Thalassoroseus pseudoceratinae: one gene and its partner. The protein of the gene in region 1 interacts with the protein of each later gene in a pairwise test. Links are inferred from orthologs where the notes say so. Each region holds a gene or a part of one and is shown on either strand. Other genes may lie near its edges.

Region 1 (8,849 bases):
TTCATGTGGTTGATGGAAGAAATTGGTGAACTCGCCGCAGCATTGCGAGAGGGCACGCCCGAGGAACTCGCCGCCGAGTTCGCGGACGTGCTCGCGTGGCTGGCCACCATCGCCAACGTAGCCGACATCGACCTAACCCAAGCCGTTCATGACAAATACGGTGGCGGTTGTCCGGGTTGCCAGGCGATGGTCTGCGTGTGCAACGTCAAACCTTAGGGGAATCATGGAAACCTTGTTGCAGACCCTGGTGGATTCCGTGCGAGGTGGTTCGCCGTGTGCGTATACCGCCCTCGTGGAAACACGGGGATCGACCCCGCAAAAAGCGGGAGCCACCATGCTCGTGTTTCCTGATGGTTCGCAAACCGGCACGCTCGGCGGCGGTTGCGTCGAAGCCGAGGTCAAACAGCGAGCGTTGCGGTTGCTGGACCATGGCGATCGCGAAATCCTCACGTTCAATCTCGACAGCGATTATGGATGGGATGACGGTTTGATCTGCGGCGGCCGAATGCGGATGCTGGTCGATCCGATCCGCCCCGGTGATGACCTCAGTTACTTCGATCGTCAATTGGAAGTCATCCGGGAAGGTCGCGGTTCGACGGAAGTCATCATCTTCAAGACTGAAAACGAAGACTCCACCGGTGATCGGTTTTTGCTTGATGCTGAAGGCGAGATCATTGCCTCACGAAGCACTCAAGAAATGCCAGCGGAAGCCAAAACCAACCTGCGATCGTTGGCCGACCGTCCAAGACCATACGTCGCGAAGGGCGTGTGCTATTTGCCCCGGTTGGATCGGTGTCGGTTGTTGATTGTCGGAGCAGGGCACGTTGGGCAAGAAGTTGCCAAACTCGCGGCGGCGGCAGACTTTGATGTGTGGGTTGTCGATGACCGTGAACAGTACTGCAATTTGGAACGATTCCCGCAAGCGAAGCGGTTGATTGTCGCTGACATTGACACAGCGCTCTCAGGGTTGGAAATCGATCCCGACACCTATGCAATCATCGTGACTCGCGGCCACAATCACGACGAAGAAGCCCTTTACCATCTCGCTGAGACTTCAGCCCGGTACGTGGGTCTGATCGGTTCGCACCGCAAGATCAAACTGATCTTCGAAGACCTCCTTGCCGAGAATATCTCTGCGAATGCACTCGAACGTGTGCACGCTCCGTTGGGTTTGGATATCGGTTCGCAAACCGTGCCGGAAATCGCGGTCAGCATCGTGGCCGAACTCATCGCCCACCGTAATCTCGGCGGCATTCCCGACAAGTACACCCGCAACAGTTTGCTGCATGAACTCCACGGACGAGGCCGAAAAGACCAAGGGAGCGTACCGGAATCATCCTAATTTCGGTGCACAATTCAAGCTATTGTCGTGAGTGGTCGTGTCACTGAATAACTTGGCATCCGGGCACTTTGTTTTGAAGTTCCTCGATGGCCTTCTTCGTCACAGTTGTATTGTGAAGCGTGAGTTTTTCCAAGCTGGTCAGGCCCGCCAACTTTACAACTCCCGCATCGGTGATGTTCGTCGCTGAGAGTTCCAGTTCCTTCAGATTCTCGATTTCCAACAAGGCATCAACCCCGGCGTCCGTGATAGGCGCTCCGTGCAGACCGAGAAATTGCAGATCGCTGAGAACCGTAAGGTTCTTCAAATCCTCGTCGGTGATATCTTGACCATTGAGATCAATGCGTTGGATTTCCGTGGCGCCATCGTCGATGTCGGAGAGCGATTTGACTGCCAACGATTTCCCAGCGACGGTCACGCTGCCGCCACGGGCCACGACCCACCCCATCACCGCGGCCGATCGGGTGGATGACGAACCGCAGCCCACACACGATCCAATCGCGACCAGGACCACCAAGACTCGAATGAATTTCATCGAGCGAGCTTTCTATACTTCAAGAAATGAATCAACGGATCACACCGGCAATACAAACGGCCGGGATATGATCTAAGTTATCGTCCGCATGAACGGGCGGCAAATCGGAACCAATTTCATGTTTCGACATCCTACAGAAATTCCCCCCGACCAGTTGCAGTCTGAATGCGATGTCAAACGTCTCAAACGCGGCGGTCCCGGTGGACAACATCGGAACAAGGTGGAAACGGCGGTCGTGTTACATCATCGTCCAACTGGTGTCTCTGCGGAAGCCAATGAACGCCGGTCCCAATCGCAGAACTTACAGGCCGCGTTGTTTCGACTCCGTATCGCTCTCGCACTTCAAGTGCGTCGGGAGTGGAACACTCCCAGCGAGTTATGGACGACTCGTGTTCGCTCAAAGAAAATTCAAGTCCGCAACACTCACGACGATTTTCCGGCGTTGCTCGCGGAGGCTCTCGATGCGTTTGAGGCAGGGGAGTGGAATGCGGCCGAGGTTGCCGATTCGCTCGAAACGACCACGTCGCAACTTGTGAAATTTTTGAAACTCGAACCTGACGCATTCGGATTGCTGAATCAAAAACGAGTGGCAAGTGGTCTCAAGCCGTTGAAGTGATGGTCGGAAAACGGATCGACGAGCTTATTTCTTGTTCGCGTCCGGCAAGCGTTTCCAGGTCTTCTTGGTTTTCTTGCGTTTGTCATCGAAGAAGATCGCTCGTTTGCTCGTCACCTCGATAATTTTTTGATCACGAACTTTACCTTTGAGTTTCGTGACCAATTCGAAGGCGGCTTGCGGTTTGCCACGAATCGATTGAAACACACACCGGCCATCTTTGACTTCCCATTTGATATCCACGAGAAGTTCGTCATCGACCAGGAGCGAGTAGACCGTGGAAAATTCCACGTACATCGTGCCTCTGCCTTCGGGTTTGAGCGTGAGTGTGATGTCGCCGTAGGATTCGGGTCGCTTCCATCGCCCGATGAGTGCTCGGACATAATCCGCATCGCTGGGCGTTTTCGTTCGGATCGTCGAACCGGTTTGCAGTCGTGCGGCTGCCTCTGTTTCCGTGAATGGTTCTGAGACCGGATTTGTGCCTGCGCCGGAAAGAAACATTGCCGCTGTCACGAGCAGAGTCAATGCGACAAGCCCAACGAACCAGCGAAGCCCTCGCGACGTTCCCGGTGGAGCGGCAATTTCGGCATCTGTCGTATTCGTATCCATCATAGTCCGTCTCCTACGAAAACCCGAATCTCCAATTCACACCAGTTTCATTACCGACCGACACCTCGACTGGACCCCGCCTTGCGAATTGGTTGTGCGTGGAATTTAAAGTGGGTTTCGCCAATCGCCTCCACCAATTCGGCTTTCAACTCCGAAGTGCAACCGACACGGAACGAATCCGGCGTTTGCAGAACGTAACGCAATCGCTGGCCGGGATTGGCATCGTCGGGCATCTCCGCAAGCAGCACCACTTCCGAAGTCCCCGGATGCCGACTGATCACGTCCCGCACGCGGATCATGTCCTGTTCGTCGTGCAATCCGTGCTGGAATTTCACGGCCAATTTGTCGGTGAATGTTTTCTCGACTTCCTCCATCGTCAGCATTTGATCGACGATGACATTCGGTTCTCGGCTGCGTTGATCGACGCGACCTTTGACGAAGCGGATCGCATCGGTCTCGACGAGATGCCCCATGCGAGCAAATTCTTCCGGCCACATAATGCACCGCACGACTCCGCCGGCATCCTCGAAATCGAAGTTCACATACCGTTGGTTCCCATTTCGGCTGGGCTTCTTCGTTTGTGCTTTTTTGATGGCTGACACCATCCCCGCCAACAACACTTCCGCTTTCTCTGGCAGTTCTTTGAGTTCGGCCGCCGTGTGCGTCGAAAACCGACTCAGCCTGTCGGCGTGTTCGGTCAACGGATGTGATGTCAGATAGAACCCGAGAACCTCTCGTTCGTACGCAAGTTTCTGACTGTTTGTCCAATCGGCAGCGTCGGGAAGGCTAATCTCGGTTTCCTCGGCTTCATCGTCATCCCCACCAAACAAGCTTTTCTGGCCACGCGCTTGGTCTCGTTGCTTCGCCGAGGCCGCTTGCACAGCCCGATCGACCGCTTGCAAGTGTTGCTCACGATTCGGTCCGAAACTGTCCAGGGCACCGGCTTTGATCAAAATTTCCAAAGCCGATTTGGTAAGAACTTTCGGATCGACCCGTTCCGTCAAATCGTAAATGTTCAGAAACGGACCGTTCGCCTCGCGTTCGGCCACCAACTGCTGCACCGCCGCGTCACCGACCCCTTTGATCGCTCCGAGACCAAAGCCAATTTTGTCATCGACGACAGCAAATTCCACGTCCGACGTATTCACATCCGGCGGGAGTACTTCGATCTTCATCCGCCGGCAATCATCGGTTTGCTCGGAGATGCGGTTGGAATCTTCCATGCCACACGAAAGAAGTGCCGCCATGAATTCCGCCGGATAGTGAGCCTTCAAATACGCGGTTTGATAGGCCACGGCACCGTAAGCCGTACTGTGCGATTTGTTGAACCCGTAACCGGCGAACTTTTCGATGAGTTCAAACAACTCGATCGCGGTGGCTTCGGGAATTCCATTTTCGCGAGCACCTTGGACGTATTGCTCGCGGAAGTCGGCGATGATTTTCAGTTTCTTCTTACTGATCGCCTTAATACACCGATAGGAAGCCGGAAGTTCGATGTTCCCCACACGGTTGAGAATCCGCATGACTTGCTCTTGATAGACCATCACTCCGTTGGTCTCGGCAAGCACTTCATCCACGACCGGGTGGATCTTTCGGGGCTCCTGTCGACCATGCTTCACGTTGACATATTCCATGACCATCCCGCCCTCGAGCGGGCCAGGTCGGTACAACGCACTGGTGGCGATGATGTCTTCGAAGCGGTCGGGCTTCATCTTCGTGAGCAAATCCCGCATCCCGCCGGATTCCAACTGGAAGATGCCTTTCGTTTCACCCCGTTGGAGTAGGGCAAACGTCTTCGGATCGTCCAATGGAAGTTCAAGCGGATCGATCTTCTTGCCGCGATACCGTTCGACGTTTTTGACGGCTTTGTCGAGGATCGTCAGGTTCCGCAGACCGAGAAAGTCCATCTTGAGCAGACCGACCATCTCGACGGTCGGCCCGTCCCACTGCGTGATGATGTCTTCTTTGCCGGTAATGCGTTGCAGCGGAATAAAGTTGGAAATGGGGTCATCCGCGACCACCACACCCGCCGCGTGTGTCCCGGCACTTCGGGCCAAGCCTTCCAATCGATACGCAATGTCGATGAGTTCCGTCACCTGCGGATCGCTGTTGTAAGCGTCTTGCAAGTCTTGCGACTCTTCGACGGCAGTTTTAAGCTTGATGTTCAGCGTGTCGGGCACCATCTTGGCAATTTCGTTGACCCGAGGCAGCGGCACACCAAGCGCACGCCCCACGTCCCGCACAACCATCTTCGCTTTCAGCGTACCGAACGTGCCGATCTGGGCGACGTTTTCGATACCGTATTTCTCTTTGGTGTAGTCGATCACAAGTTGTCGTCGATCCCGACAGAAGTCGATATCGATATCCGGCGGTTCGCTCCGGGATGGATCGAGAAACCGCTCGAACAGCAGGTCGTACTTCAGCGGACACACGTGCGAGAAACCGAGCACATAGGCCACGATCGCACCGCACGCCGAACCCCGCGCCTGACAAGGGATACCCTGTTCGACGGCAAAGCGGGCAAAGTCCCACACGATCAAGAAATAACTCGAGTACCCCATCTGATCGATGACGCCGAGTTCGTAGTCCAGCCGCTCCCGGTGGGCCTCCGTAATGCCGTCCTCACCGTAACGCCAGAGCATTCCTTCTTCGCAAAGTTCGCGGAGGTACTGCTTATCGGTTTTTTGCTCTGGCGGACGGAAAACAGGGTAGTGCTTCTCGGTGAGATCGAGTTGCAAATCGATCCGGTCGGCAATCTCCTGTGACCGAGCGACGGCGTCTTCCAGTCCCCCGAATGCCTCGTACATTTGTTCGGGAGAACGCACGAAGAATTGATCGTTGTCCATCCGCATCCGTTTGGCATCGCTGCGGACGGCACGCGTGTTGACGCAAAGCAAAATATCGTGAGCTTTGGCGTCGTCTTGGCAGAGATAGTGCGAATCATTCGTCGCGACCAACGGGATCCCGACCTGTTGCGCGAGATCGACCGTGCCGTCTTGGCAAAGCTTTTGAATCTCCAAGCCGGCATTCTGAATTTCGAGGTAAAACCGATCGCCGAAGACTTTGTCGAACCAATGGATCAGGTTCTTCGCCTTGTCCTTTTCCTCCGCCAAAATGTAACGAGACAGTTCGCTCGATGCGCACCCCGAGAGACAAATCACTCCCTCGTTGTGGGCTTCCAGCAATTCCTTGTCGATTCGAGGTTTGTAGTAGAACCCCTCCGTGTAGGCGATAGACGCCATCCGAATGAGGTTCCGAAAACCCGTCTTGTTCATCGCCAATAGCGTCAGGTGATGACTGGCTTCCTTCATTCGCGATGCGCTACGGTCCGTCCGATGCCCGGGAGCCACATACGCTTCATAACCGACAATCGGATTGACATCGTTCGCTCGACACGTCGTGTAGAATTCCATCGCCCCGTACAAATTCCCGTGATCGGTAATTGCACAGGCATTCATCCCCATGTCTTTGGTGGCTTGGACCAAGTCGGGAATTTTGTTCGCACCGTCGAGCAAGCTGTAGTGCGTATGACAGTGAAGATGGGCAAACGGGCGATTTTCAGACATCAATATCCCTGGGTCTGAGTGAAGCGAATCACCTGTATTCTACCAATCGGCAGACTCGGTCGGAATGTCGAATCCGTCCCCTTCTCAGGGATCGAAAACCGCCGATTGGAAAACATTCTGAAAATTTGTATTTTTCGAGAATTCTCGGGAATAATCTTTTCGCTTGGGACTCTTACCTGTGCACTGGCCCTTTGATTGGAGCCAGCATAGCCATGTCGGCTGTGCGGAAAATCTGTGGAATTCTCTTGAGGGAACTCGCAATGAAGAAGTTTGCTGCTTGGATGATGATGCTCGCACTGACCGTTTTCTCCGTCGGCTGCGGTGGCGGCGAAGAGCCAGCTGAAACTCCTGCCGAAACTCCAGCTGCTGAAGGTGAAGAAACCCCAGCTGCTGAAGGTGAAGAAACTCCAGCCGCTGAAGGCGAAGAAACCCCAGCCGCTGAAGAAACCCCAGCCGCTGAAGAAGCTCCAGAAGAGTAATGACCAATCAACCTTGATTGGCACCAAGAACATCGAAAACGCCGCCGGGAGTTCACCTCTCGTGCGGCGTTTTCTTATTGACGAATACAGAGTGAAGCCTCCTATTTACCGGCGATGAACTTCGCTTGCGCTTTGGAATCGGTTGCCGGTTGTAATTCCAAACGTACTGGCTTTTTGCGATGCTCGGTCAGTACGGCGACGGTGAGCCAATGACGACCGGTCTTCAACGGCACGGTCATCGATTCGGCGGGTTCCAAAGGTTTTGAATCGAGCCAAATTCGTAGACCGTTTGGTGAGTTCAATCGCAAGACGACTTCACCTTCAGTAGTGACGTCCAGCTCCGTCCGGGCGAATGCGACGACCGGTTCACCGGAACGTGGGCCGCGAAGCTGGTTCATCACCGGCAGATCCGCAATCGGCAAGTCGCCATTCACGCGGCTGTAGACCGGCTTCCACGCAAATGCGTCTGGGTTGTTGGCGGCGGCATCGTAGCTGGTGCGGCGGAGTTGATGTTTCGCCTCGGTCGTCGCTTGCATGACTTCCCATCGTCGAGCCACGGGAGTTTGTGAAACACTACTGCTCCCCGCTTTCCCAAGCCCTGAGAGAAACGCGATTAGATCGACAAACTCAGTCTGAGTCAGTTTCTCCGTCAAACCAGCCGGCATCAACGACTTGCCGACTTTCTGCTGGAGAATCGAAGCCAGCGGAATGGAAATGAGCTGGTCCTTCGCATCTCGCAACAGCAATTCCGTGTCCGTTTGTCGAACTTTAACCCCCGTCAGGATTTGACCTTCATCCGTCGCCACGACGAGCGAGTGATAGTTTTCTTTGATCTTCTTGTTTGGATCGAGCAGCGATTCCACGATGTAATCCGGTTGTGCGCTGCCACCGAGACTGATCAAATCCGGTCCGACTTTCCCGCCCGCACCGGCGATCGCGTGGCATGTCATGCACGCCAAACTCTCCCGACGGAACACCGTTTCCCCCCGGGTCGCATCACCGGCATCGGTTACACGTGTCAAAAGTGTCTGCATTTCATCCGCCGAAAGTTGCTTCGGACCGCTGGTAATGCCACCCGCTTTTGCCAACTGTTCGGTCAACTTCGCATGAGGCGTGGCTGTGGAATCAATGGTTCGCAGCCCGATGCGTGCGACATCGGCCGGTAACTTGTGTTGGTCGAGAGCCGCCGTCAACGCTGCGGGACCGTTCTTTCGTTCAAGGAAAGCCACAAACAATGCAGCGGTTGCTTCCGGTGTCGGAGCAGATTGCAACAACCCGACGGCTGCGGTCGCCGCTTTCTGCGGTGCGGTTTTTGTCAGAGCAATCACCCCTTGGCGACGCACCGGCCAAGACCGATCGGATTGCACGAGTTTCATCAGAACGTCGTTTGCATTCCCGAGAGCCGTCAGTGCGGACAAACTCGCGGTGCGCAACTCGGCGTCGGTATCATCCGCCAATGCTAACAGACGTAGCTCATCCCGAGCTGACGACAGCTTCCATGCAGCCACACAATTGACGATGGCCAATTTTGTCTTTGCATCCGAGTCGTTCAACCATTTCACGGCCGCCGAGAGATCACCCGACGGTTTGACCTTTCGCTCCCGTGCCGCCCGCGCCAACAACGTTAAAAGTTCCTGACGACGTGTTTCGGTCGTCGATTCCTCACGAACGGCATCCCAAACGACATTCAAATCGTTTGGTTGCCCAA
Region 2 (5,283 bases), on another replicon or contig:
ACGCCTAGAATGAACCCGCCTTGGTCAACATATGTTCGAAGCAATGCCGCTTCTGCTTCCGTAAACTCGTGTGATTCCTCCGCGCTGAGATACAGAACCGGAGCCTGACGAACAGAAGCCACCGAATTGTTGGCCACGGCTTGGTTCAAGTTCAGCACTTGCCATGTGAGCAATTTCGGCCACATCGGACGGCCGGCAATTTGTTCGGTCAGGTGACGGATATCCCAGCGATGCCGAGTCCAATTCTTCGATTGCACCGCCTGTAATCCGTTGGCTTCACCAAACATGCCTTTCTGAATCAGGACGGGAGCCAATCCTTTCGAGAGGAACAACAATGCGAGACTCGTCCCAATAACCGGCTTCTTTTCCATCTTGCCGAAACCGACCCATTGGCCGTTCGATCGGCGTTGGGTCCCCACCAGATACTTCGCACCGCGACGGTACCAATCGTGCTGACCGAAGAACCTCCGGGCGCTGAGCCGTCCGGCACGTTCGAGACCGTAGAGATAGTACAGCACATGCTCACCGCTCGCGACTGGGCCGGGATTGCGACCGACCGTAAAGTGCCTCGCTAACCATTCGACAGCCTTTTCCAGACTTTCGTCTTCTGGCAACGCACCGCAGCAGATCGGTTCACCGTCGGGCGTTTCGTCTTGCTTCGGATCACGCAGCATTGCATTCGTGATCGCCAACGACGCAATCCCAGCAACCGTCATGCTGCCGGTACTCGGTTGTCGCTGACCAGCGTTGTTCACATAGTCCCAACCGCCATCGAGGTTCTGCGAATCGATCCAGTGCTGACGTGCACGTTCGATGGCAGTCCGATCGACTTCCAATCCCGCCTCGCTCGCCGCATGGAGTCCGAGAATTGCGTACTGAGCGTTACTCCGGTCGCCCGTCCAACCCGCCGCGAACTTCCCGGAAACAGTATACCCCCACGACCCGCGATTCGTGCCATCACGGGTTTGCGACCTCTCCAACTTGGCGACGAGCTTTTCCATCCGAAGCACATCGCGACCGCCGTCGCGAGCCGCCGACAATGCCATCAACATCAACGAAATGTCGTACGTGAAATCGGGGTCCGGTTCGCGAATGTTTCGCAAATACGTCAAGCCTTTGGCAATCTCTGGATCGTCGGCAGTCATACCGGAATTGATCAAGGCCAAGAGAACTAAACTCGTGACACCGATTTCGTACTGCTGACTGCCATCGACTCGCCAAGCCCCGTCGTTGGCTTGTTGACTAAGCAGGAAGCGGCGGCCGCGTTCGATGGAAGTTAGGACTTGCTGAGCTGAGAGTTCGTCATCCTGGGCAATGGCAGCCGCACCGTATGGCCCAACCATTACCGAACTCAGAACAAGACCAACCAGCCAACGTGGAATCTGGCTCATTCGTTCCACCTTCGTTTGGGCTTGTGATTCCGTTCAAGAAATTTCGCCACGTTTGACATGCGAAGGAAACCGTGACGACAGACCATTCGATTTTAGTCTGGTCGATCAGCCGATGCGACCGCCGATTCCACTTCCGTCAGCAATTGATCCAAGCGGAAGGGCTTATAAAGGACCGACCGCAATCCTTCTTGACGGGCCTTCACAATCGAGTGCGTCGGGTCGTAACCGAAGCCCGTCATCAGAATCACGGTTAAATCGGGACGAAGTTCTTTGATCTGATGAAAGCAATCGTAGCCGGTCATGTCCGGCAATCGAATGTCCGCGATGACGGCATCGTAGTCAAATCGGCGAACCATTAAGAAAGCTTCGTCGCCGTGATGGGCCGTTTCCACTTCACATCCATATCGCCCCAACAACTCATGGGCGGCGCGGCGGACGGATTCATCACTATCGACAACCAGCAGGCGTTTCCCCTTAAGTTTCGCACGCTCGGGACGGGGTTGCAGCAGGGGGTTGCTCACTTGCGGAGCAATCGCCTCGCCAACGCGTTGAATCAGTTGTTTAATTTGCCGAGTGTGATCAAGAATTCGCAGCAACCGATCCGAAACGTTCGGCTCATGACCAATGTAACGCTCCAAGACCCAAGCGGCGTCGTTCAGGATTTCGTCGACCGGATGAGCCACCTCCTGCAACATCCGTTCGGTGCTACGATTCGCGGTGGTGACCTTTTCCGCCAACAGCAGTTCCAGCGTGTTCAACGCCATTGCCACTTCGCGACTGAACAATTCCAGAAACTGCAAATCGTTCTCGGAAAATGCCCCGGGTTTGGGACTCTCGACATTGAAGGTGCCGAGAATGGTATCGTGGAGAATCAACGGAACTGTCAGCGAACTACGAGCCCCGGGTGCCCCGGGCAGATACAGTGGGTCGCTGTTGGTGTCTTCGCAGAGATAGCTCTTGCCGGTCGCTGCGACAAAACCAGTCACCCCGTTGTTCTGCGCGTCCGCCGTTAGCGTTCGTGCGGTGGCATCGTTTTGCATCCCGACGGCCAACAACGGATCCAACTGTTGCGTGCGTTTGTCGAGCAGGCGAATCTCAACGGTTTCGAATTCCAACAAATCCTGCGTATAGTGCAGAATCTTGGCTTTAAGCAATTCAATCCGCTCTTCGACAGACATATCCAGAATGTCTTGCGGAGCGAGGTCTCCCAGTTCCAAGCCAGCCTGATAAATCGCGTTGAGTTTCTGCCGTTGGAGAATCTCCACCGAAACGTCCCGCACGATCACCACGAGGTACCCCGGTAGATCGTTATCGCCATCGAACACCGGTTTCGCATGGACTTCGAAGTACAATTTTTCGCCGACTCTCAACGTACTTCGGGCGGATTCTCCAGAGCCGATCGCGGTATGGAACGGGCAAAAATCCGGTCCGAGAATCTCAGGCGAGCCGAACGCATCGTAGAACTTCAAACCAGACAAGTCGTCCTGACGACTCGCCAGAGTTTGCATTCGACGGTTCGACCACAGGATATGCAATTCCAAGTCGAGCAGTACGACGCCGTCGGGAACTTCGTCCAAGATGCCGCCGAGTTGTAGCATCCCGCCCGTAACGGGAACGCCATCACCAAGCAGCAGCACACAATCCACCGATTCCGTGTGCAGACACTTTAAACCATCTTTGAGGTTTGAACGGAAGATGAGTTCGTTGTCGGCTTGAAGACGGTCAATCCACTGCTCCGTCTGCGAGTCGGTCTGACCGACAACTAATATGCGGTTCGATTGGTCCATCGGACCCACGATTTCCCCTAACGATGGTTCCGAAGAAATAGCCGACACAGATAAATCATGATTGGGAATTATACGAGCGACTGTTGCGTTGACAAGCCACAAGCCGCTGCAACACAAGTGACACTCATTCCGGAGAGATGACCGTTAGCGAACTACCGTTTTGCGATTCTGTTGAGAATATCAACGCCTCGGTGCAAAACCTCGTCGTCTGCGGCGTAAGAAATTCGAAAATGCGTATCTTGTGAACTAAATACATTACCCGGAATAATCAACAGGTTATTCCGAATTGCTTCTTGCACGAATTCTGTTCCTGTGCCCCAGGGTGCTTTGACGAACAAGTAGAACGCTCCGTCTCCGCCGTGAATCTCGAAGTTTTCACTCAGTGAATCACGGACGAAATCGCGTTTTCCTCGATATTCCTCAACGAAGTGAGAAATATCGGTATCCCAAGCGGCGACGCCAGCCCATTGGATCGGATGAGGAGCACATACGAACGTGAACTGCTGCAATTTGATCATTTGTTCGATGATGTGCTTCGGACCGTGACAATATCCTAAGCGGTGACCCGTCATTGAATGTGACTTGCTGAATCCGTCAATGACGATGGTTTGATCGTTCCATTTCGCAGGGCTGACGAAGTCACCGTCGTAGCAGAACGAGCGATAGATCTCATCGCTGATCAGTGCTACATCGCGGTCGCGAGCCAGTTCCGCGAGCGCTTGCATTTCCTCGACACTGGCCACGTGACCCGTTGGGTTACAGGGGCTGTTACAGAGGATCACTTTCGTACGATCGGTCAGTGCGTCGGCCACACGGTTCACGTCCAAGCGGAAATCGGGATATGTGCTCACTTCCACGATTTTGCCGCCCACAAGTGACGTGAGATGCTTATACATCACGAACCACGGATCGAAGACGATCACTTCGTCGTCAGGTCCGACCAACGTCGAAAGTGCCAGCATCAACCCGCCGCTCGTGCCGCTGGTGACAAACGCCTGACGATCGGTGTGGCCGTAGGCTTCGTCGATTTCGCCTTGAATCTTCGCCAACAACGGCTTGATGCCTTGGCTCTGACTGTAGGCGTTCTTGCCGGAATCGACGGCGTCCTTCAACGCCTGTTTGATCGGTTCCGGCGTATCAAAGTGTGGTTGTCCGATAGACAAGTTCACCGGGTTCGTCATATTCGCCGCTAAATCGAACACCTTCCGAATTCCGGAGGCATCGATCTTGTGCATCCGATCCGTGATCCAATGCTGACTCATAAGAAAGCTCTTGCATAATTCTTCGTGGGGAAACGTCTCGTCTGATCATCTCGAAAACCGCTCCCCGTTGCCAGTCCGATTGCCAACCGTTGTTCTCACTCGGAATAGCACACGACGCTAGACCGAACACTTCTTTGTTCGCAGCTCTACGCTTTCAAGGTCCCGGTCATTTCAACAAGCCGAGATAGTGACATTTGATGACGGCTCAGCACGGTCAAGACATGAGCCAAGACGCCGATGGCATCGCACGTCGGCGAAGGGTTGGCGATCCAAACCCGACCGCTTTCCCCACCACCGAGGACGGCATTGTGATCTCGCATTGCCTGCGCCATTTCCGCGTGACTTCCGCCACCTCTCACCCAAGAAATCCCCTGGCGGATCAACTGCGGTTCGACTTCCGTCGGCGTGTGTGGCTCCAGCACAACGGGACGGCGAGGAACCTCGGTTTGCAGAGACTCCACGAGCAACGGCAGCAGAGTCCAAGCCGAAAGCAATTCGCCACCTTCGGTGATGAATGAACACCGTCCGCCATCATCGTCGATGAGAATTCCCAAGTCAGCTTGCGACTCGTGAACCGCTTCGGCCACGCGAGCCACATCGGAGTCCGTAATCTCGTTCACGTCCCGCACACGACGGGGAATATTGACCGAGACGAATCGGTAGGATCGCTCATCAAAAATCGAGGCAAGAGTTCGCATCATCATCGGAACGGAACAACCGACCACAACGGTGAACGGAGCCAACACCGGAAAAAGATTCGAAAGCCCCGTGGTGTATTCGTCCGAGATCCGACACGCCGACTGCACGCCTGCATTCCGAGTCGGGCGGTGATAGGGGTCGCGG

The links. Proteins that work in one complex are often made in the same cells at the same time.
Region 2: the proteins of dnaE (region 1) and G6R38_RS03555 interact in binary tests that used the Escherichia coli proteins (3 or more experiments, as listed by UniProt). The link is inferred for Thalassoroseus pseudoceratinae from one-to-one orthologs.

Annotation. Positions count from the first base shown.
Region 1 is NZ_JAALXT010000004.1:68,698-77,546, forward strand. What follows is about bases 2,947-7,023. They hold dnaE (DNA polymerase III subunit alpha), read right to left. Parts: upstream 6,663-7,023; coding sequence 3,147-6,662; downstream 2,947-3,146. Other genes in these bases: G6R38_RS14615 (hypothetical protein), read right to left, coding at 2,947-3,099; G6R38_RS14625 (hypothetical protein), read left to right, coding at 6,923-7,023. Also shown: G6R38_RS14595 (MazG nucleotide pyrophosphohydrolase domain-containing protein), read left to right, coding at 1-216; G6R38_RS14600 (XdhC family protein), read left to right, coding at 224-1,342; G6R38_RS14605 (leucine-rich repeat domain-containing protein), read right to left, coding at 1,383-1,874; G6R38_RS14610 (peptide chain release factor family protein), read left to right, coding at 1,993-2,490; more of G6R38_RS14615, read right to left, coding at 2,515-2,946; more of G6R38_RS14625, read left to right, coding at 7,024-7,141; G6R38_RS14630 (PVC-type heme-binding CxxCH protein), read right to left, coding at 7,243-8,849. UniProt on the Escherichia coli protein: DNA polymerase III is a complex, multichain enzyme responsible for most of the replicative synthesis in bacteria. This DNA polymerase also exhibits 3' to 5' exonuclease activity. The alpha chain is the DNA polymerase catalytic subunit.
Region 2 is NZ_JAALXT010000001.1:953,298-958,580, forward strand. Bases 2,386-5,283 are described here. They hold G6R38_RS03555 (pyridoxal phosphate-dependent aminotransferase), read right to left. Parts: upstream 4,441-5,283; coding sequence 3,331-4,440; downstream 2,386-3,330. Other genes in these bases: G6R38_RS03550 (hybrid sensor histidine kinase/response regulator), read right to left, coding at 2,386-3,178; G6R38_RS03560 (phosphohexomutase domain-containing protein), read right to left, coding at 4,587-5,283. In the rest of the region: G6R38_RS03545 (DUF4159 domain-containing protein), read right to left, coding at 1-1,391; more of G6R38_RS03550, read right to left, coding at 1,484-2,385. UniProt on the Escherichia coli protein: Shows aminotransferase activity with methionine and histidine as substrates, and to a lesser extent also with phenylalanine.